3 regions of the Streptomyces sp. NBC_01622 genome follow, and region 1 is predicted to be linked to each of the others. Evidence: riboswitches for the same ligand, from Rfam matches in the RefSeq annotation. Region 1 holds a riboswitch; each other region holds the start of a gene.
The links. Region 1 has a riboswitch for cyclic di-AMP ahead of OH768_RS44455 (C40 family peptidase). Riboswitches for the same ligand answer to the same signal wherever they lie in the genome.
Positions count from the first base shown of each region.

Region 1 (6,668 bases):
CCGGGGAGCCGGACGACGGGCCGGCGCTGTCGGAGCCCCCGGAGCTGCCTCACTCCCCTGCCGGCCGATCCCGTCGGAATGCATGCCGCGAACTGCCCGGCCCAGTGACGCCGCAGTCCAGCATCACGGCCGTCGTCGAGAATGTACGCCTTGGTGAGGAGATCACTGATGGCGTTGACCGCTGCGGAGATCGCCGACATTCAGCGCTACGCCCAGGAACTGGCCGACCAGGCGCCCCCACTCACCCCTGAGCAGCGGGACCGCCTGAAAGCCCTGCTCCGGCGCAAGCCGCCGGCTTCTCGCTCGCCAGCGACCGGGCCCCCAAAAAAAGCGGACCCCACCACTACGGCAGACGCCAGCAGCGACTTTGACGACATCGTCTCGGCGATCTCGACCACCGGCAGCCTCTACCCCGCCGTGCTCGAAGCGCGGGCCAAGCTGCAGCGCGAACACCCGGCTGGCTACGACCTCACCCTCATCGCACACGAGGTGTGGCCGCAACTGCTGCTGCGCGACCGCACAGCGAAGCGCCTGTAACCGACGCACCAGCAGCAGCCACACTTCAGGAACGCGTCAGTCGCCCAAGACGCCGTCGAGGCAGTCCCGCACCGGCCCGTACAGGCCGCTCGGAACCAGCCCGCGGACAATCGCCCTGCGAGGCCCAGACAACCCCTGCGACTCCCCTGACGCTCACCGGGGCGTCTCCGTGTGTGGGCTCAGGTCAGCACAGGCCGTCTGTGTCGTCGTGCTCTTCGCCGACTGGGAGTCGCCGACGGTCGTCCCCGGGGTCCTCGCTGTAGGTAACCGCGGAGGATGCATCTCGGAAGTTGAGCCTGAGCTGCTCTTCTGACGGAGCATCAATCGGGTAGGAGGGCCGATCACCCGGCCCTCCTACCCGATTGATACGTCGGCGTCTCGCCATGGACATCTTCGAGTTCCGGTGGTGTCCCTGAGGAGACGTTTTGCTGCCACCGGCCGGACGCGACAACGCCGCTGATCGCCGAAGCCCCCAGCAAGACACCGATGAGATCCGTCAATGCACCAGACGGGACACGCATCGGACTCCACCAAGACCCTTGACGGCCTCACACGAGTACGCCCAGTCCCCGACGCGGAACAGCGGCGCGGGAGCGGTCAGCCGGTACGCCACCAGTACCTCGATCACCTGGCCGTGCATCAGGTCCGCCCGCGAATCCGGTGGCCGCAGCCCGTCGACGATCCCCGCGACGTCCAGCCGACGCAGAAACTCGGCAGCGACAGGCAGAGCGCCCAGGCGCTTGGTCACCGCGGACTCAATCACGTCCTCCACGCGAGGGCGTTCCGTCCGTGGCCTTGGGGACCAGGAAGTCATCGACACACCCGGACCAACGCGGCCACACCGGCAAGACCGTCAAACCATCTCACTCAGCGACCCGGGAAGTACGGACCCAGCGCCCCGCCCGCCCCAGCGTGCACACAGGCGTTTCCACAGGTCAGCTCATATTTCCGCACCCTAGACAGCACCCTAGGCTGTGGTACTCAAGTCGTAGAGAGCACTGATTCGGCGGCTACTTCTTGCCACTCCCAGAGGTTCCTCCGTGCCGGAACTCCATCACGGCAGTCGATCAAGGATCCCAGCCCGGCAGCACCACCGCACTACCCAACACCACCAACAAGCCCGCCAGCTGATCGCTTACACCACGAAGCAACCGGCCAGGTTCCGTGCGCTGCTGATGAGCACGAAACACATCCCCGAGCTCGACGAGGTCTCCGCAGCGCATCGGGCCGCAGGGTGTGGGGGACGATCCGCTGCGCGATCTTTCCCCCTTGCCTGATCCCTGGGGGCGCCCCGTCAGGGGAGACGGCACGAGCCCGGGGCACCGCAGTGGGCTCGATAGCCGGAGCGGAGGCCTCTGCGGCGGGGAAACGGCCGGAGAACACCGCGGCTGCAGCGTCGTGTGCCGGCGCTCGTCGTACTGCCACCGGGGACACGGTAGGACTCGCATGATCGGGGATACCCACCCGATCGCCGACGACCGCGGTGCAGCAACGGGCCTGTTGAGGCTCAGGCATTCCAGCCGGGCCGCCCACACCCATTGACGGACGCTCCTACCGCGGCGAGTCGCGACAGGCTCGCAGATCAGGGTGGCCATGGGAGGACCACAGGCCAGTTGCCGAATGCAACGGCGACAACACTCCCGACATAGAGCCGTCAAACCGTGACAGGAATGTGAGACACGAGCCCCCACAGGGAGCAATAAAGGCCCTCCGACCTGGGCATTTTACTTGATCACTAGAATCCGCTCCCATCATAACGTCATGTACGTCCTGTACATTTCTTACAGATGCCGAAGGAGGGGTACCCATGACCCGACCGTTCGCCCGCCATGTCCTGCCCGAATTCACGGAGCGCACCAGCTCCGGGCACCGGACGATGGATCCGTACTCGAAGCTGCTGGAGGAACGGATCGTCTTCCTCGGGACGCCGATCGACGACATCTCGGCGAACGACGTGATGGCCCAGTTCATGCACCTCGAGTACCAGGCACCGGACCGGGACATCTCGCTGTACATCAACTCGCCCGGCGGCTCGTTCACCGCGATGTCGGCGATCTACGACACGCTGCGGTTCGTCACGTGCGACGTGGAGACGATCTGCCTCGGCCAGGCCGGCACCAGCGCGGCGGTGCTGCTTGCGGCGGGCACCCCGGGCAAGCGGTCGGCGCTGCCGGGCGCGCGGATGGTGCTCCACCAGCCCTCACTGCCCGAGCCGATCCAGGGTCAGGCGAGTGATCTCGCTATCCAGGCCGAGGAGTTGGCGCGCACCCGGTCCCAACTGGAGGCCGTACTCGCCCTGCACACGGGCCGGACGGTGGAGCAGGTGAGCCAGGACATCGAGCGGGACCGCATTCTGGATGCCCAACAGGCCCTGGAATACGGGCTGGTGGACCGGATCGTGTCGACCCGGAAGACCTCGCTCACCGAGCCCGGCGGGGAGTGAGCCGACGATGCTGCCGCCGGAGCTTCCGCCGCTGCCCGCACTGACGCGCGCCGAGGGCGAGTTGATCGACCGTTATCTGGATGTGGCCGACCTGCTGGGCCGTATCAACCCCGCGCACCACGGGGACACGTACCGTGGACTGAGGGCCGCTCAGGCACTGGTGGCCAAGGCCACCGAACTGCGGGACGCGCTGGCCCTGATGCACCAGCGGGGCGAGACCGAACTGCACGCCCCCACCCTCACGCGGGCGCTGCGCGTGCTGGACGGGGAGCGCCGCACGGCTCGCGTCACGATCCCCGCACCCTCCGACAGTTGACGGACACGCGACCGTCCCGGGCGGGGGCGAAACGGGCCGAACGGTGTACCCCCGATCGGCGTAGTCGCCGCTCCGCCCATGCGGCCGTCCGGGTTGCGCAACACGCGTAGCCCGAGGGGCGGGTGAGGTGTTCCGGTGCTGGTCCGAGGGTCATGCACCCTCGACACGCCTTCGAACACAGCCGCGTTCAGCCGAACGGGTGAGTGGTGAGTAACCCCACAAATCCCCGATTCCGTTGGGCTTTCCGGACATTCATAGGTGAAGATCCCTGTCTGACGACAAGACCCCGCCGCAGCGGCGGGGCGATCCGGGCGGACGCCGAGTCCTGCCGCCGCCCGGATGACAGGTCGACAGGATTGCATCGGCAGGAGTGGAGGACCCAAGCACGACGGGTCGCCGGGACGGTCACGCCATGACCGGGTCGAGCAGCCCTTGGGGTGAAGCCGCGAGTGTGCGGCCGGGCAACTTCGCCAGCCCGAATCCGACAGGTCATCCTTCACAGGCGGCTGACGAAGGGTTGCGCATGACTGCGCTCAATCGTGTCCCGTCGCTGATGGTCCGGGCCGGTACGGCTTCGGCCTTCGCCATCGCCGCCGTAGGCGGTTCCGTCGTGATCCCGGGTGTCGCATCCGACGCCGCGGCCGCGACACCCGCGACAAAGGCACTCCAGGTCGCGGCGTCCAAGAAGGGTGCCCCGTACAGGTACGGGGCCACCGGACCGGGCCGCTTCGACTGCTCCGGGCTCACGCTGTACTCGTACAAGAAGGCGGGCAAGAAGCTGCCCCGTACGGCGGCCCAGCAGTACAACAAGACCCACCACATCTCGGCCAAGAGCCGCAAGGCCGGGGACCTCGTCTTCTTCCACTCGGGCTCCAGCGTCTACCACGTCGGCATCTACGCCGGCAAGGGAAAGATCTGGCACGCCCCGAGGACCGGGGACGTGGTGCGGTTGCAGAAGATCTGGACCAAGAGCGTCTGGTACGGCCGGGTCAGCTGACCTGCGCTGAAAACTCCCGAGGGGGTGGCGGTCTCCTGACGGACCGCCACCCCCTCGGGTGTCCGGAGGTGTTCGGCATGGTCCGCTACGGCTCCTGCTGGCCCGCCGCGGTCACCGGGCGGGCCGGTACCGTCCAGGGCACCTCGATGGAGACCGTCTTGCCGCCCTCCAGGGTGGGCCGGACCCTGAGTTTGCCGCCGCACTCCGCGGTCAGCCAGCGGATGATCACCATGCCCCGGCCGTTGTCCTGTTGGACGGCGGCCGGCAGGCGTTTCGGGAAGCGGGGATGGCTGTCGGTGACTCCGATGCGCAGCTGTTCGTCACGCTCCAGCTCGATGTCCACCGTGAAGGTGGGTGACTGTCCGAAGGTGTGCTGTACGGCGTTGGTGGCGAGTTCGGAGACGATGAGGCGGATGGTGTCGGCAACCTCCGTGTCCGCCGGCAGTCCCCATTCCACGAGGGTCCCGACCACGTAGGAGCGGGCGGTGGAGACCGAGGCGGGATCGCTCGGCAGAGTGACGGATGCTTCCAGATGGTCTGCCATGGCGCGGTCGTCCCTTTCCCGCGGGACCGGTGTCCGGCACGGAGCGGATGGTTCGAGTACGGTCCCGGACTGGTGCTTCTTCGCCAGACTGCCATTACCGCGTCGGTAACAGTGGCGATCCACCAAGATATGCATATATCTGTCGCTCGAAGCGGTGAACTCTGCGACCCCAGACCGTATTTGGGCGGCTCGGAAGGAGTAAGGAGAAACCCATGCAGTACGGTCCCGCGGTGCGCCGCCGGAAACTGGGCGCCGAACTCCGCGCGTTGCGTGCGGATGCGGGGCTCACCAGCGGTGAGGCGGCCCGGCTGGTCGGCTGGCACCAGTCGAAGGTGAGCCGGATCGAGACCGGCGCGAGTGGCGTGAAACCGCCCGACGTCCGGTTACTCCTGGACGCCTACCAGGTCGGCGACGCACAACTCCGGGACATGCTGCTCGTGTTGGCGGGCTCGGACGACGGCGGCGGCCGGCACCACTGGTGGCACGCCTATCGCGGTGTACTGCCGCCCGCCTACCGGGACTTCATCAGCCTGGAGTCACAGGCAAGCACGATCCGCACCCTGGAAACCTCGGTGGTGCCCGGACTGCTGCAGACACGCGAGTACGCCCGGGCGGTGACCCGGGCCGCCGTGGGAGGCCTCGACAACGACGGGCCGGAGCGGCTCGACGCGCTGGTGCAGGTGCGGCTGGCCCGGCAGGACATCCTGCGGGCGGATCCGCCGCTGGAACTGAGCGTGGTCCTCGACGAGGCGGTGGTGCGCCGGGAGGTCGGCGGGCCGGGTGTGATGGCACGGCAGCTGGAGCGGCTCATCGAGGCGGCCCAGCTGCCCCAAGTCCGGCTTCAGGTCTTGCCGTTCGCCGCAGGAGCACACATCGGCATCACCGGACCTTTCGTTATCTTCTCCTTTCCGAGCACTTCTGATCTGGACGTGGTTGTTCTCGACCACTTGACGAGTAGCCTCTACCTCGAACGGAAAGAAGACCTAGAGGCCTACAGCGAGGCCTTCAACACCCTTCAGTTCCACGCCCTTTCGCCCGAGGACTCGTTGGACTACATCGCCGGGATAGGTGACGGCGCGTAAGGAGGCACCATGTCTGCACTGCCTCGGAACGTACCTTCCAGTACCGAACTGTCCGGAGTGCGGTGGCTGCGCAGCAGCTACAGCACGGGAGCGAACAACTGCGTCGAGGCGGCCCGTCCGCGCTCGGGCCCCGACACGGGGCTGCTCGCCGTACGCGACTCCAAGGACCCGCAAGGACCCGCCCTGCTCTTCTCCCCCGAGAGCTGGACGGGCTTCCTCACCGCGTTCCACTGATCGGTTCGGCCATCAGCGACTCACGGCCGTGTCACGCCGACTCATGGTCGCGTCTCGCCGATCACACGTACAGCGCGTTCGATCTCGGCCCCGGAGAGGTCCGCTCGGGCGGTCAGCCTGAGCCGTGAGATGCCGTCGGGCACGGAAGGAGGACGGAAGCAGCCCACGGCCAGCCCTGCCGTACGGCAGTCGGCCGCCCATTGCACGGCCGCCTCCGGGGACGGTGCCCGCACCGACACCACCGCGGCGTCCGGACGTACCGCTTCCAGACCCGCGGCGGTGAACCGTGTGTGCAGTTCACCCGCCACGGCGCGCGCCCGGGCGGCCCGCTCGGGCTCGCGCCGCAGCAGGGTGAGCGCCGCCAGCGCGGCTCCGACGGCGGCCGGGGCGAGGCCTGTGTCGAAGATGAACGTCCGCGCCGCGTTGACCAGATGGTCGATCACCCGGGCCGGCCCGAGCACGGCCCCGCCCTGACTGCCCAGCGACTTGGACAGGGTGACCGTCACGACCACGTC
Region 1 covers NZ_CP109293.1:9,571,237-9,577,904, reverse strand. Annotated here, with positions in the region: gene OH768_RS44475 (hypothetical protein) at 169-537, shown strand; gene OH768_RS44470 (hypothetical protein) at 1,034-1,309, opposite strand; gene OH768_RS44465 (ATP-dependent Clp protease proteolytic subunit) at 2,345-2,980, shown strand; gene OH768_RS44460 (hypothetical protein) at 2,988-3,296, shown strand; cyclic di-AMP (ydaO/yuaA leader) riboswitch at 3,635-3,816, shown strand; gene OH768_RS44455 (C40 family peptidase) at 3,820-4,293, shown strand; gene OH768_RS44450 (ATP-binding protein) at 4,379-4,837, opposite strand; gene OH768_RS44445 (helix-turn-helix domain-containing protein) at 5,050-5,919, shown strand; gene OH768_RS44440 (DUF397 domain-containing protein) at 5,929-6,153, shown strand; gene OH768_RS44435 (8-amino-7-oxononanoate synthase) at 6,195-6,668, opposite strand, start outside.

Region 2 (6,668 bases), 7.7 Mb from region 1:
TGGTGGTGGACCCTGTTCGGCGACATCGGTGCGGACGCGGACGAGGCGTTCGCCCACACCCGGCGTTCGATGCGCGCCCTGATCGAGCTGATGCTGGCCCGCGCGGAGGCCGACGGCACGACACCGCGCGCCGCCGCGCACGCCATCGTCGCCGACCGGCTGCCGGTCATCGCGGAGCGGTTCGGCTGGTACCGGTGAGGCACGGGGCAACAGCTTCGCGGGCCACGGAATAAGGTGGCCGGGTGGCGAGAGTGCGGTTGGGTGTGGCGGAGCGGCGTGCGGAGTTGCTGCGGGCCGCGGTCGAGCAGATCGAGGCGCGGGGTGTGGCGGCGGTCAGGATCGCCGATGTGGCCTCGGCGCTCGGGGTGAGCAACGCGCTGGTGCTCTATCACTTCTCGACCAAGGAGAAGCTGGTCGCCGCCGCGTTCGCTCATGCCGCCGAGGACGATCTCGCGCATCTGCGCAAGCTGCTCGGCCGGCGGACGACCGCGCTGCGCCGGCTGCGTGCGGCGGTGCGCTGGTACGCGCCGACCGGGCAGGCCAAGGGGTGGCGGCTGTGGATCGAGGGCTGGGCGGCGGCGCTGCGCGAACCCGCCCTGCTGGAGGTCACGCGCGATCTCGACCGGCAGTGGAAGCAGGCGCTCGCGGAGGTCGTCGCCGAGGGGGTGATCGCGGGCGAGTTCCACTGCGCGGACCCGAACGCCGCGGCCCTGCGCCTCACGGCTCTCCTGGACGGTCTGGCCGTACAGATGACGGCGTACGCGGGCGCGGTGTCGCGGACGCGGGCCCTGGAGTGGGTCGACGAGGCGCTCGCGCGGGAACTCGGCCTGGAGCGGGCGGCGTTGACCGCTCCCTGAAACGGGCGGTACCGGACGGAGTTCTCCGGCATCGGGGAACGGCCCGCGGTCGCTCTCACACCCCGGGCACGTCCTCCTCGGCGCGTCGCTCCCGTCGTTCCGTCAAGCGACCGACTCGATCCGCATCTTGATGTCGTCGGGCGACAGCGCGCCCTTGGCCTCCACGTGGTCGCCCGAGGACTCGCCGCGCAGTCGGCGTCCGATCCACGGCACCAGGTACTCGCGCGCCCAGTGCACGTCGTCGCGGCGGATGTCGAGCGTGCCGCGCGGCGGAAGCGGCGGCCAGGGCTGGTCCGGGTCGGCCGGGACCTCGACGCCGAGGACCTGACCGGCGCGGAGCGCCACGCGCGTGTGGCCCTCGGGAGAGAGGTGGAGCCGGTCGCCGTCCCAGGCCCGGCGGTCCTGGACCGTCTTCAGAGACCACAGGTCGAGCACCGGGCAGCCGTAGCGGTCGGCGATGGCACGCACATGCCCGTTGTAGGTGGCGATCTTGCCGCGCAGATGCTTGAGCACCGGCACACCACGGGTGTCGAAGCCGGTCGTCACCAGGACGGTGCCGACGGCGGAGGTGAGGTCGGCGACCGCGCGTTCGAAGCGCTCGGCCACCTCGTCGGGGTCGGTGCCGGGACGGATGATGTCGTTGCCGCCCGCGCAGAAGGAGACCAGGTCGGGGCCGATCTCCTTGGCCCGGGTGAGCTGGTCGGCCACGATCTGGTCGAGCAGTTTCCCGCGCACGGCGAGGTTGGTGTACTCGAAGTCGCCCTCGGGCCGCCGGTCCGCGAGCAGTACCGCGAACCGGTCGGCCCAGCCGACCATCGCCCCGTCGGGCCCGGGGTCGCCGACGCCCTCGGTGAAGCTGTCCCCCACCGCCACGTACGACCCGATCACTGATCTGTTGCCACTCTTCGAATCGTTAGCCACGGCAACCATAGTTCACCCTGGTGTGTGACCTACGCGATCGTAATATGGGGTTGACGGACGGTGAGATAAGCCACTTGTAAAGGGTTGTCCAAAGTCGGAATAAGCCCCTGGTCAGGGGCGTTGACCCCGGGAACTGCCCTGCACCGGGCCCTGATGTCAGCCGACGGTGACGCCGTGCGAGCGGAGGTAGGCGACCGGGTCCACGTCCGAGCCGTAGTACGGAGTGGTCCGGATCTCGAAGTGCAGGTGCGGGCCGGTCACATTGCCGGTCGCGCCGGAAAGGCCGATCTGCTGACCCTCGGTCACGGTCTGGCCGGCCGAGACGGACAGCTGCGACATGTGGGCGTACTGCGAGTACTCGCCGTCCGCATGCCGGATGACGACCTCGTTGCCGTAGGCGCCGTCGTAGGCCGCCGAGACGACCGTACCTGCGGCGACCGCCTTGACGGTGGTGCCGGTCGGGACGACGAAGTCGACGCCCGTGTGATAGCCGCTGGACCACATGCTGCCCGCGACGTGGTAGCCGGTACCGATGGTGCCGCCGGTCACGGGGAGGGTGTAGCCGCTGGAGGTGCTGGTGGTGTCGGCGCTCTGGGTGGCGGTCGTCTTCTTCGAAGAGGAGGACGAAGTGGACGAAGTGCCGGACGACTTGGCCGTGCTCGCCCCGGTGTCCGTGCTCGTGCTCGTCGTGGCCTTCTTGCCGAGGGAGAGCTTGAGGCCCGGGTGGATCAGCGAGGGGTCGGCGCCGATGGCCTCGCGGTTGTCCTGGTAGATCTTCTTCCAACCGCCGGTGACGTCCTGGTCCTCGGCGATCTTCGCGAGCCAGTCGCCCGCCTTCACCGAATACGTCTTGACGCCTTCGGTCTTGGCGGTCGCCGCCTTCTGCGTCACCGTCTTCTCAGTTGCCGGAACCGATTGAACGGCCTTTTCCGGAGCGGAAGTCGAAGTGGCCGCATGGGCGCCGGTGGCCCCCATGAGCGGAAGGGCGAGCGCGGCACCGCCGGTTCCGGCTAGGGCTATCGAGCGGGTGAGGCGCTGGGACTTGGGACGGCGGTGCTTACCCTTCGCGGGCATGACGAATTCCTCTCCGGCGCCTGCGGGGTGAGCTGTCGGGTGCGGGCTGGAGATGCCCGGCCGCGCGCTGGGCGCGGCTTTACCCCAAGCCCGTTCCGGAGACCGGAACAGGCGTCCTACCTGTGGGTCCCCCGCTCCTGCCGCATACGGGTGGGTGTGTGCGGAGTCCGGTCGGCGGCAGGATTGGGCGTCCGTCCGGATTGGTGGCGAACGTAAGCGAGGAAGACGCAAAGGGACAAGCAGGAGGTTCCACGGTTTTGTGTTTCTTGTGATCTCCTGTGGGAATTCACAGTCACCCTGCGTGAATTCCCACCCGACTTCGCCCTCAATTCCCCTGGAAAAGCATGTCAATTACGTGAACATGACGAGCGACGTACGGTCACGGATATGACGCTGCTCACGTACAACCCCTCAGCTTCCCTTATTCCAGAGCGAGTTGTAACGAAGGCTGCAATTCGGACAGAAGGCTCAGATGCGACGCAGCCGGAGAACCGTCGCATCGAGGTCACCCCGCAGCCCGGTCCGCAGCCCGTGGTGCAACAGGACAGCGCCTCGGTGGACTTCGCCCGTTTCGAGGCATTCGTACGACGCCGCCGGGTCGAGTCCGCGCAGCCGGAGCGCCGGTACCGGCTCGCCGTAGTGCTGCGCCTGGAGCAGGGCGAGGACGACGCTCTCGTCGCCGCGCGTGTACTGCACGGCGCTCAGTCCGCCGGTCGGCGGGCGCAGCCGGTGGAGGTCGCCGTGCTGCACGAGCGGCCGGATCTCCTTGTAGAGGCCGATCCACTCGCGGGCCTCGGCTAGTTCCTCCTCGGTCCACTCCGAGAGGTCGCCGCCCACGCCGAGCACCCCGGCCATGGCACTCACGAACCGGAAGCGCAGGCTGCTGACCCGGTCGTTGAGCTGGGTGTTCGGGCTGTCGGTGACCCAGGCGGCCATCACGCGCGCGGGGTGGATCTGGCTGAAGCCGTGCTGGATGGCGAGCCGGTCGAGCGGGTCGGTGTTGTCCGAGGTCCACACCTGGTCCGTACGGCTGAGGATGCCGAGGTCGATCCGGCCGCCGCCGCCCGAGCAGGACTCGAAGGCCACACCGGGGTGGGCCTCCCGCAGCCGGTCCAACAGGGCGTACAACGCGCGCACATGGTCGACCCAGAGGCGCTGCGGATAGGCGTCGCCGGGCCAGCCCGCGTCGGTGAAGCAGCGGTTGAAGTCCCACTTCACATAGTCGATGGGGGCGCTGGAGAGGAGGCCGTCGAGCTGCTCCCAGAGATACTCCTGGACGTCCTCGCGGGCGAGGTTGAGGACGAGCTGATTGCGGAACTCCGTCCGCTTTCGCCCCTCCTGGTACTGCACCCAGTCCGGGTGGGCGCGGTAGAGGTCGCTGTCCGGGTTGATCATCTCGGGCTCGACCCAGATGCCGAACTGCATGCCCAGTGAGTGGACGCGGTCGGCGAGCGGCTTGAGGCCGGCGGGGAAGCGGTCCGGGTTGGGGGTCCAGTCGCCGAGTCCGGCACGGTCGCTGGTGCGGGCGCCGAACCAGCCGTCGTCGACCACGAACAGCTCGACGCCGGCCGCCGCCGCACGCTGCGCGAGCACCTCCTGCTGCTCCTCGGAGATGTCGAACTGCGTGGCCTCCCAGGAGTTGTAGAGCACCGGCCGGTCCCGGTCGGCGTCCGGGATGACGTACGTCCGCTGGTAGTCGTGCCAGGTGCGGCTGGCGCCGCCGAAGCCGGCGTCGCTCCACAGGGCCGCGAAGAGGGGTGTCGTGAAGGACTCCCCGGCCGCGAGGCTCAGCAGCCCGGACTCGTCGTACCCGACGCCGCCGGTGATCTGCACGCGCGCGTCCGGGAGTTGGGCCACGGCGATCCGCCAGGACCCCGACCAGCCGAGGGCGCAGCCGTAGACCTCACCGCGTTCCTCGGTCGCGTCGGTGTCGAGCGCGACCCAGGGGAGGTACTGGTGTCCGGTGTGGCCGCGGCGGCTGCCGATGACCTTCTCACCGTAGGTGAGGGGGGAGCGCACCAGCCGTGACTCGGCGGCCCAGCGTCCGTGCACGTGCGACAGCTGCCACTCCTCCCGGTCGGGCAGCGTCCAGGTGGCGGAGTCGGCGCGCAGCAGCTCCAGCGGCTCGGACCCGTCGTTGTCGAGGACCGTCCAGCGCTCCACGACGTCGCCGCGCGTCCGGTAGTGCAGGGTGATCGCCAGTCCCGCGTCGCGGAAGCGGAGCCGCAGCTCGTCGCCGTCCGTTTCGTAGCGGTCGAAGGTCCACTCGGTGCCGCGCCGCTCCGGCGTGCGCACCGACAGGGCGGGCCGGACGAAGCGGGGGCCGCCCTCGACCGGGTACTCCTCGCGTCCGTCGAGCGGGGACTCGAAGGAGGAGCCGGCGGGGAGCGGACGGGCGGCGAGTTCCTCGGCGTCGGCGAGCGCGATACGGGGACCCCAGTGGAGATGGAGCAGTTCGTCGCGCTCGGTGAGATGGACGGCGTAACTGCTCGTGGGTCCGGACAGCACCCACGTACGGCCGTTCTCGGCGGTCTCCAGCATCAAGTCCCTCACAGATTCGAACAAGTCCACTCAAGCGCCAACATCATCAATGGTGCGGGACCTGCGGGGCAACGCCTGTGGAGAACTCATAACCTGTGGAAACCCGTGTCACGCGTCCGGGTCAGCGATGCCGGCCCGGTCCGGTCAGCACTCCGCTGAAGCCGGCCAGGACGGAGGGGTCGGCGGCGAGCCAGGCCCGTACCCGGTCCGCCCCGTGCCCGTCGGCCGGACCGGACCGGAAACAGGTGTCCAGGGTGTCGAGCAGGGCGCCGACCGCTCGGCGGGCCAGTGGCTCGCGCACCCGGTCGTGGGCCTTGGCGGCGCGGTCCCTCCACAGCCGTGTCTCGTCGGCCGCCGAGGGGGTGGGCGGGCCGAAGGCCGCGACGACCACCAGGCCCAGGGCGGACATCGCCCTGCGGTCGAGCGGTGCCGTGGGGCTGTCCCAGACGCCGGCGAAGATCGTCCGGGCCTCCGTGAAGCGGTCTCCGTGGAAGGCGAGTGCGCCGCGCAGGATGGCCGCGGCGGCGCGCAGGTCGTCCGCGCCCAGTTCGTCGGCGAGCCGTGCCACCTCCGCGAGCCGGTGTTCGGCCGTCGCGATCGCGCCCTCCCCGATGTCCAGGCAGACGATCCGCAGCGCGGTGTAGGCGTAGAGCGCACGTGCTCCGATGGAGCGCAGGAGATGGACCGCTTCGGTCCAGTGCGCGCGGGCCCGGTCGCGGAAGCCGCCGCTCTCGTCCGCGTCGCCGCAGAGCACGAGGGAGAACGCCCGCGCGTAGGCGTCGCCCGCGGCGCGCGCCGCCGCGACGGCGGTCCGGCCGTGGGTGCGGGCGCCGTCGATGTCGCCGCGCTGGAGGCAGTACGTCGTCCAGTTGGTCTGGAGGACCGCCCGGTCCCAGTGGAAGGCGGTGCCCGCGATGCCGTTCTCGGCCCGTACGAAGAGTTCCTCCACGTCGTCGTGGCGCCCGCTCAGCATGGCGTGGAACGGTTCGTGACAGGCTCCCAGGACGGCGAGGTCGGGGTTCTTCGCCCGTCGGCACGTCACCTGGTACTGGTCGATGAAGAGGCCGGCCTCGGCGTGCCGGCCGACGACGTGACTGAGCCAGACGAGCCAGGTGAGCGCGCGGAAGAGCGCCAGCTCGTCCTCCTCGGTGGGCTCTACGACGTCGTAGGCCCGCAGGCTGCGCCGGAGGCGGTCGATGCCTTCCTCCTCCCGGCCGCTGATGGTCCAGTAGTAGGCCCGTTCCGCTTCCAGGCCCAGTGCCTCGGCCGTTCTCG
Region 2 covers NZ_CP109293.1:1,823,829-1,830,496, forward strand. Annotated here, with positions in the region: gene OH768_RS08440 (Glu/Leu/Phe/Val dehydrogenase dimerization domain-containing protein) at 1-198, shown strand, start outside; gene OH768_RS08445 (TetR/AcrR family transcriptional regulator) at 243-857, shown strand; gene OH768_RS08450 (SGNH/GDSL hydrolase family protein) at 960-1,745, opposite strand; gene OH768_RS08455 (peptidoglycan DD-metalloendopeptidase family protein) at 1,935-2,852, opposite strand; cyclic di-AMP (ydaO/yuaA leader) riboswitch at 2,857-3,019, opposite strand; gene OH768_RS08460 (alpha-galactosidase) at 3,321-5,393, opposite strand; gene OH768_RS08465 (AfsR/SARP family transcriptional regulator) at 5,515-6,668, opposite strand, start outside.
Region 2: it holds a riboswitch for cyclic di-AMP, as region 1 does, so the genes downstream of both, OH768_RS08455 (peptidoglycan DD-metalloendopeptidase family protein) here and OH768_RS44455 (C40 family peptidase) in region 1, are expected to answer to the same signal.

Region 3 (6,668 bases), 9.0 Mb from region 1:
CCGCCGAGGCCGTCGCCGGTGCCACCGGCGTAAACAAGATCGCGTGCCGCGAGGGCCGCGACGTCGTGCTCTACGGCTTCGGCCGCATCGGCCGCCTGGTCGCCCGCCTGCTCATCGAGAAGGCCGGCTCGGGCAACGGTCTGCGGCTGCGCGCCATCGTCGTACGCCAGGGCGGGGATCAGGACATCGTGAAGCGCGCCTCGCTGCTGCGCCGCGACTCGATCCACGGCCAGTTCCAGGGCACGATCACCGTCGACGAGGCGAGCAACACGATCATCGCCAACGGCAACGAGATCAAGGTGATCTACGCCGGCGGCCCCTCCGAGGTCGACTACACGGCGTACGGCATCAAGGACGCCATCCTCATCGACAACACGGGCAAGTGGCGTGACCGGGAAGGACTTTCGCAGCATCTGCGGCCCGGGATCGACAAGGTCGTACTGACGGCGCCCGGCAAGGGTGACGTCCCCAACATCGTGCACGGCGTCAACCACGACACGATCAAGCCGGACGAGCAGATCCTGTCCTGCGCGTCCTGCACCACCAACGCGATCGTGCCGCCGCTGAAGGCGATGGCCGACGAGTACGGTGTGCTGCGCGGCCATGTGGAGACGGTCCACTCGTTCACCAACGACCAGAACCTGCTGGACAATTACCACAAGGCGGACCGCCGCGGCCGTTCGGCGCCGCTCAACATGGTGATCACCGAGACCGGTGCCGCGTCCGCCGTCGCCAAGGCGCTGCCCGACCTCAAGGCGCCGATCACCGGCAGCTCGATCCGGGTCCCGGTGCCGGACGTCTCGATCGCGATCCTCAGCCTGCGGCTCGGCCGCGAGACCACCCGCGCCGAGGTCCTGGACCACCTCCGCGAGGTCTCGCTGACGTCCCCGCTGAAGCGGCAGATCGACTTCACCACCGCCCCCGACGCGGTGTCGAGCGACTTCATGGGATCCCGCCACGCCTCGATCATCGACGCGGGCGCCACCAAGGTCGACGGCGACAACGCCATCCTCTACCTCTGGTACGACAACGAGTTCGGCTACTCCTGCCAGGTCGTCCGGGTCGTCCAGCACGTCTCCGGGGTCGAGTACCCGACGTACCCGGCACCGGCCGTCTGACCCGGACCCGCCGCACGCCCTGAGGCCCGGCCGCCCAAGTGAGGGCGACCGGGCCTTGGTTGATCACAGCCGTACGGGGTGTCAGCGAGTGCTGCGCTTGCCCCGGTAGAGCACCACGAATCCGGCGACGAGAAGCAGCGCGCCGGCCACGGCGGGCCACAGATTCGCGCCCGTCTCCGCCAGCCCGCCCTGTGCCTGCGGCTGGTTCGGGCCTACGGCGGCGTAGCTCTCCCCACCCGAGGACGAGGCGGGCGGTGTAGCCACCGGGCTGCCCACCTGACCGCCGGCGTTGTCGTCCGAACTCCCCGCCGCGTCCGTCGACTTGGACCCTTCGGTCTTCGTGTCGGCCTTGGGGACCGAGACGGCGGTCGTCAGATCTCCGGGGTCGGTGGTCTGGGTGTCGGTGGGCTCGGGAGCGCTGGTCTCGGTGTCCGGGGCGCTCGTCGCGGGATCGGCGGTGGGCTGGTCGCCGTTGCCGCCGGTCCCTCCGTTGTCGCCATTCCCCGCGTTGCCGCCACTCCCGCCACTCCCGCCGGGCTCGTCGGACGCGGTCGCGGTGGCCGTCGCCGTAGCGGTGTCGGTGGCCGTCGGGGACTCCTGGGGCTCACCGGAACCGCCGCCCGTACCCGAGCCGTTGCCGGAGCCGCCGCCGGAACCCGAACCGCCGCCCGATCCGGGGTCGTTGTCCGTGCCGGCGCCGCACTTCTCGCCGCTGTTGATGCAGGTGACCATGTCGTTCATCAGGCCCTCGTCGAAGACGTTGATGAAGTCGCCGTGGTCGGTGACGGGCTTGTGCTGCTGCTCGGGGAAGGAGTCCACCGCGAACAGCGGGCTCGTCCTGCCGCCGTCCTGGAGGCTCGGCGCGTCGACGGCGTAGACGATCCGCTGCACCAGTTGCGGGATGGCCTTGAAGCCGTCCGGGCAGGCGCCGTCGGCGGCCTCGAAGGCCACATGGGTGCGGTGGTTGGCGCTGTCGATGTTGCGGCCGTCCCAGCAGCTCTGGAACTTGAAGGTGCGCACCACGTCACTGCCGGAAGGGCACAGCGGGTACTTGTCCTTGAGCTGCCGGTCCTCGAACCCGGTGCAGCTCCAGGAGGCGTTGGCGTTGGCGGGGCCGTTGACGAAGGCCTTGGCGTCGCCGGTGATGATGCGCAGGAGGCGCGGCATCGCGACGACCTTGCTCTGCGGGTTGCCCTCGAAGGTCAGGGTGACCTGCTTGGCCGTGACGATCTCACCGGTGTTGCCCTCCGTGCCGCCGCCGGGCTTGTCGGCGTCCCGCTCCTGCTTGCCGTTCTGCAGGCGCAGGACTGGCCAGTAGTAGGTGGACTTGTCGCCCGGGTTCTCGCAGCTCGTGTCGGCGTTCGCGAGGTCCTGGTCGCTGGCGAAGGCGTTGTTGGACTGGTTGCCGATGTAGTCGTGGAAGTGGTGGGCGCCGTTGGTGACGCCGGGGGCGACGATCACGTTGTCGGAGTTGAACAGGCCGTTCTCGTTCACCCCGCAGGCGGTGACGAACGTGCCGCGGGAGGCGCCCGCCTGCTCCTGCCGAGCGTTCACGTTGGGCTGTACGGAGGTGATGTCCGCGTAGTCCGAGGCGACGGGCCCGTTGGTGGACTGCTGCTGGCCCTGCTGCCCCTGGTCTCCGGTGCTGGCACTGGCACTGGCGCTCTGGTCGCCGCCGTTGCCGCCCTGGTCGCCGGTCTCGTTCGTGGGCGCGATCAGGGTGCAGCCGGCGAGGGCGTCGAGTCCCTGGGGGCGGTCCCCGACGCGTGCGATGGCGTCGTCGATCCGTCCGATCGTCGCCGCCCGCTTCTCCTTCAGCGGATTCATGATCGCGTTGTCGGCGAAAGAGGCGTCCTGGCGAATGGACTCCGTCGAGTCCCGGAGTTTCTGGTAGGCCTCGGTTATCTGCTGGTCCAGAAGCGCGAGTTCCTTGTCGACGTCGGTCTTCGCCTCGTCGGGCACCGTCGTCAACTGGGTGCCGATGTCCGGGCAGTCGATCGTCGCGCCTCGCGACGCCGCGTCCGGAGACCCTTGTTGGGCGGAGTCACCGCCCCAACCGCCTTCGGACGCCGACGCGTAGACGTTCGCCGCCACCAGTCCTCCGCCGCCCAGCATCAGGGCGACTGCTGCCATCGTCGCGCGTCGTGCGCCTGTGGGGCGTCTGCGCGTGTTGCGTGCCAAGGAAGTTGCTCCTACACGTATCGGTCGGCCCGGCTCGTCCCGGCATGGAAATCCCCCGACCCAATACGGAGCCCGGTCCCGGTGTGTTCAACCGTCCCAGAAATTCATAGCGACCTCTTATGGATCACCGGCCCCGGCGGGCTCCTGCCCCCTCGACACACCAGGGCGAGGTAAAGGTCACAAATACGTATCGGACATATCGCGCTTCAACCTTCACACGAGGCACACACGTTGGCTAAGTTGACGTTCAGGCCGTACGACCTACTCCGGCGATCGGCGCCGGGCCGCACGGCTTGCGCCGAGTCCGGCGTGTCGCTCGCGGCAGCCGGAGCCGGGGACCCAACCGAACTTGGGGTGAATCGGTCCAACTGCCCTTCAGGGCAAGGACCGTAGGGCAAACCTTCCGTGATCGACGCCCGAACCCGACAGCTAACCCGGTAGGCGCGAAGCGGAAGGAGCAGGTCTGCCATGCCGGCAGAACGACGCACGCGCACCGGAGGCAGTGGCCCCACCGTGGACGACCGACCCAGCCGCGACGAAGTCCAGCGGCGGATCAACTCCCTTTACGACAGGGCCGAGACGGCCACCGGAAACTACAACGCCACACGTGCGATGTCCGGGAAACCGCGCAAGCGTGTCGAGTCCCGCCCCAGCGCGTCACGTCCTTCCGACCCCGCCGTCGAAGCCGTCACCCGGCAACTGTTCGACCGCGCCCGCACCCAACTGGGCCCGACCGTACCGGCGATCCTGCCGCCCGGCAGGACCCCGGCCCGCCCGGCGGAATCCCGCCCCGAGCGGTCCGAACGACGTCCCGAGCCCCAGAGCACCGACCGCGCGCTCGAAGCGCAGCCCGGCCGCGCCGTGGCCGAACTGACCGCGGGGACCACCGCCGCACCGGAGCCCACCGCCCCGCAACTCACGGCCCCCGCACTGGAGTTGACCGCAGCACCCATCGCCGCGCTGCCTCCCGGCGCACAACAGACACCTGTGATGCCGCAGATGTCGCAGACGCAGGTGCCTCAGGCCCAGATGTCGCAGGCGTCGCAGATGTCTCAGATCGCCCAGATCGCACAGATGGCTCAGGCCCAGATGTCGCAGATGCCTCCGGCGACCGTCCTCGACCTGCCGCCGGTACCGCCCGCTTCGGCCGTCGAGGTGCCGCCCGGGAGCGTCATGGCACCACAGCAGTACGCGACCGCCCCGGCACCGGCCTTCGACCCGCTCACCGCGAGCCTGGACCTGCTCCCGGCCATCGGCGCACCGCGCACCGAGACCGCGCCGACGGGCGCCACCTGGCCGCTCCCGGAGACGGCCTGGTCCGCGCCGGAGACCACTTGGTCCACCGGACAGATGCCCATGGTGACCGAGCAACAGACCTGGTCCACCGGACAGATGCCCATGGTGACCGAGCAACAGCCGTGGTCCACCGGCCAGTTCCCCGCAGTGACCGAGCAACAGACCTGGTCGACAGGGCAGATGCCCGCAGTGACCGAGCAACCTGCTTGGTCCACGGGGCAGATGCCTCTGATCCCCCAGGAGCCCCCGGCCCAGCCCGCCTGGCAGCCCGCACCGGAACCGTCCTGGCGCCCGCCGCAGCAGGAGTGGCAGCCGACCGCCCCCGCCCCCGAGGTCTCCTTCGCCGCGGCCCCGTCCGTCGCCCCCGCACTCGCACCCCCCGCCCCTCCGGCCATGGCCCCGGAAGTCACGCTCCCTCCGGCCCCGCCCATGAGCCCGACGCCCGCCAGCGTCACCCCCACCGCACCGGACGCCGGCACCCAGAGCAAGACCGCCACCGCCCTCGCCTTCGCCCGCGCACAGATCGGCAGGCCGTGCCTGTGGGGCGCGGCGGGACCGGACGCGTACGACTGCTCCAGCCTCACCCAGGCCGCCTGGAAGGCGGCGGGCGTCCTGCTCCCGCGCACCGCCCAGGAACAGTCGGGCGCGGGCGCCCTCGTCCCCCTCACGGACATCCGCGCCGGCGACCTGATCTTCTTCTACGACAGCATCGACCACGTCGGTCTCTACACCGGCAACGGCCTGATGATCCACGCGCCGAGCCCCGGCACGCCGATACGCGAGGAGTCGATCTTCTACGCCGGTTCGGCCGCCATCCGGGGCGCCGTACGGCCCGCCTGAGCCGCTCGGGGCCGGGGTTTCCCGGCGCCGGTCGCGTGCACCCCGCTACTCCCGGCGGGCCGCGTCGTTGGTCTGTACGAGTGGTGGAACCCAGGACACGGTCGTAGCGTCGAACGGGAAGACGGACGACGACCGTGTCTCGCCGGGCGGGCCCACCACCGGTGCGGGTGCGGAGCGACGGGTACGAACAGGCGGCCGGGAGCGGACATGTACAAACACACCATGGTCGGACTCGTCACGGTCTGTGCCGCCGCCCTGCTCGCGCCGGCCGTGGACACCTCGTCCGCGGCCCCGGCGACGGTGCGCGCGCAACCGGTCTCCCAGCGGCAGTCCGCGGTCCCCGTGCTGGTCGACTGCCTCTGGCATCCCGAGGTGCGCCCCGCCGACTTCGTGCTCGCCTGCGGTGACGGCAACAGCCGTCTGGCATCGCTGCGTTGGACCAACTGGGACGCCAACTCCGCGACGGCGACGGGCGTCAACTGGGTGAACGACTGCAAACCCTATTGCGCGGCGGGCAAGTTCCACTCGTATCCGGTCGTCGTCCGGCTCGACAACGCGCAGACGTGGAAGCGGCATCCGGGGGTACGGCAGTACGGCCGGATCAGCCTGACCTACACCGACGGAAGGCCGGACAGGTTCGCGCACGTCGTGACCTATCCCCTGTGGAACTGAACCGGGTCACAGCGACAGCTCCACCACCAGCGGCCGGTGGTCCGAGATCGCCGTCCGCGGTGTGTGCGCCGTCCCCACCGCGTCCGCGTCGAGCCCCCTCGCCAGGATGTGGTCGAGCTGGACGCGCGGGCGGTGCGAGGGGTAGGTCGCCCGCCCGGCCGGACCCCGCCAGCTCCGGCGCGCGGTCGCGTTGAGGGCGACCCTGGGCAGCGCGCCGATCAGGTTGAAGTCGCCCAGCAGCAGCTGGGGTTGGGGCAGATCGGCGATCCAGCGGCGGACGGTGTGCAACTGGCGGACGTTCCAGCCCGGTACGAACGAGAGATGGACGGCCACCGCGGTGAACGGGCCGCGCGGTCCTTCCAGTACGGCGGCCAGGGCGGCCCTGGGCTGATCGCGGGCCAGCACCGGAGCGGTCCGCCCGGCCACCTTCAGCGGCACGGCCAGCGGGCCCGGAGGGAGCCGTAGGGCCCGCCACTCGCGGACCGGCAGCCGGGACAGCAACGCGACGCCCTGTGACGGGACTTCGGGCTCCAGTGCCTCGGTTCCGTGGACGCGCGGCGC
Region 3 covers NZ_CP109293.1:529,589-536,256, forward strand. Annotated here, with positions in the region: gene OH768_RS02360 (glyceraldehyde-3-phosphate dehydrogenase) at 1-1,118, shown strand, start outside; gene OH768_RS02365 (DUF1996 domain-containing protein) at 1,200-3,251, opposite strand; cyclic di-AMP (ydaO/yuaA leader) riboswitch at 3,586-3,759, shown strand; gene OH768_RS02370 (NlpC/P60 family protein) at 3,768-5,435, shown strand; gene OH768_RS02375 (hypothetical protein) at 5,643-6,107, shown strand; gene OH768_RS02380 (endonuclease/exonuclease/phosphatase family protein) at 6,114-6,668, opposite strand, start outside.
Region 3: it holds a riboswitch for cyclic di-AMP, as region 1 does, so the genes downstream of both, OH768_RS02370 (NlpC/P60 family protein) here and OH768_RS44455 (C40 family peptidase) in region 1, are expected to answer to the same signal.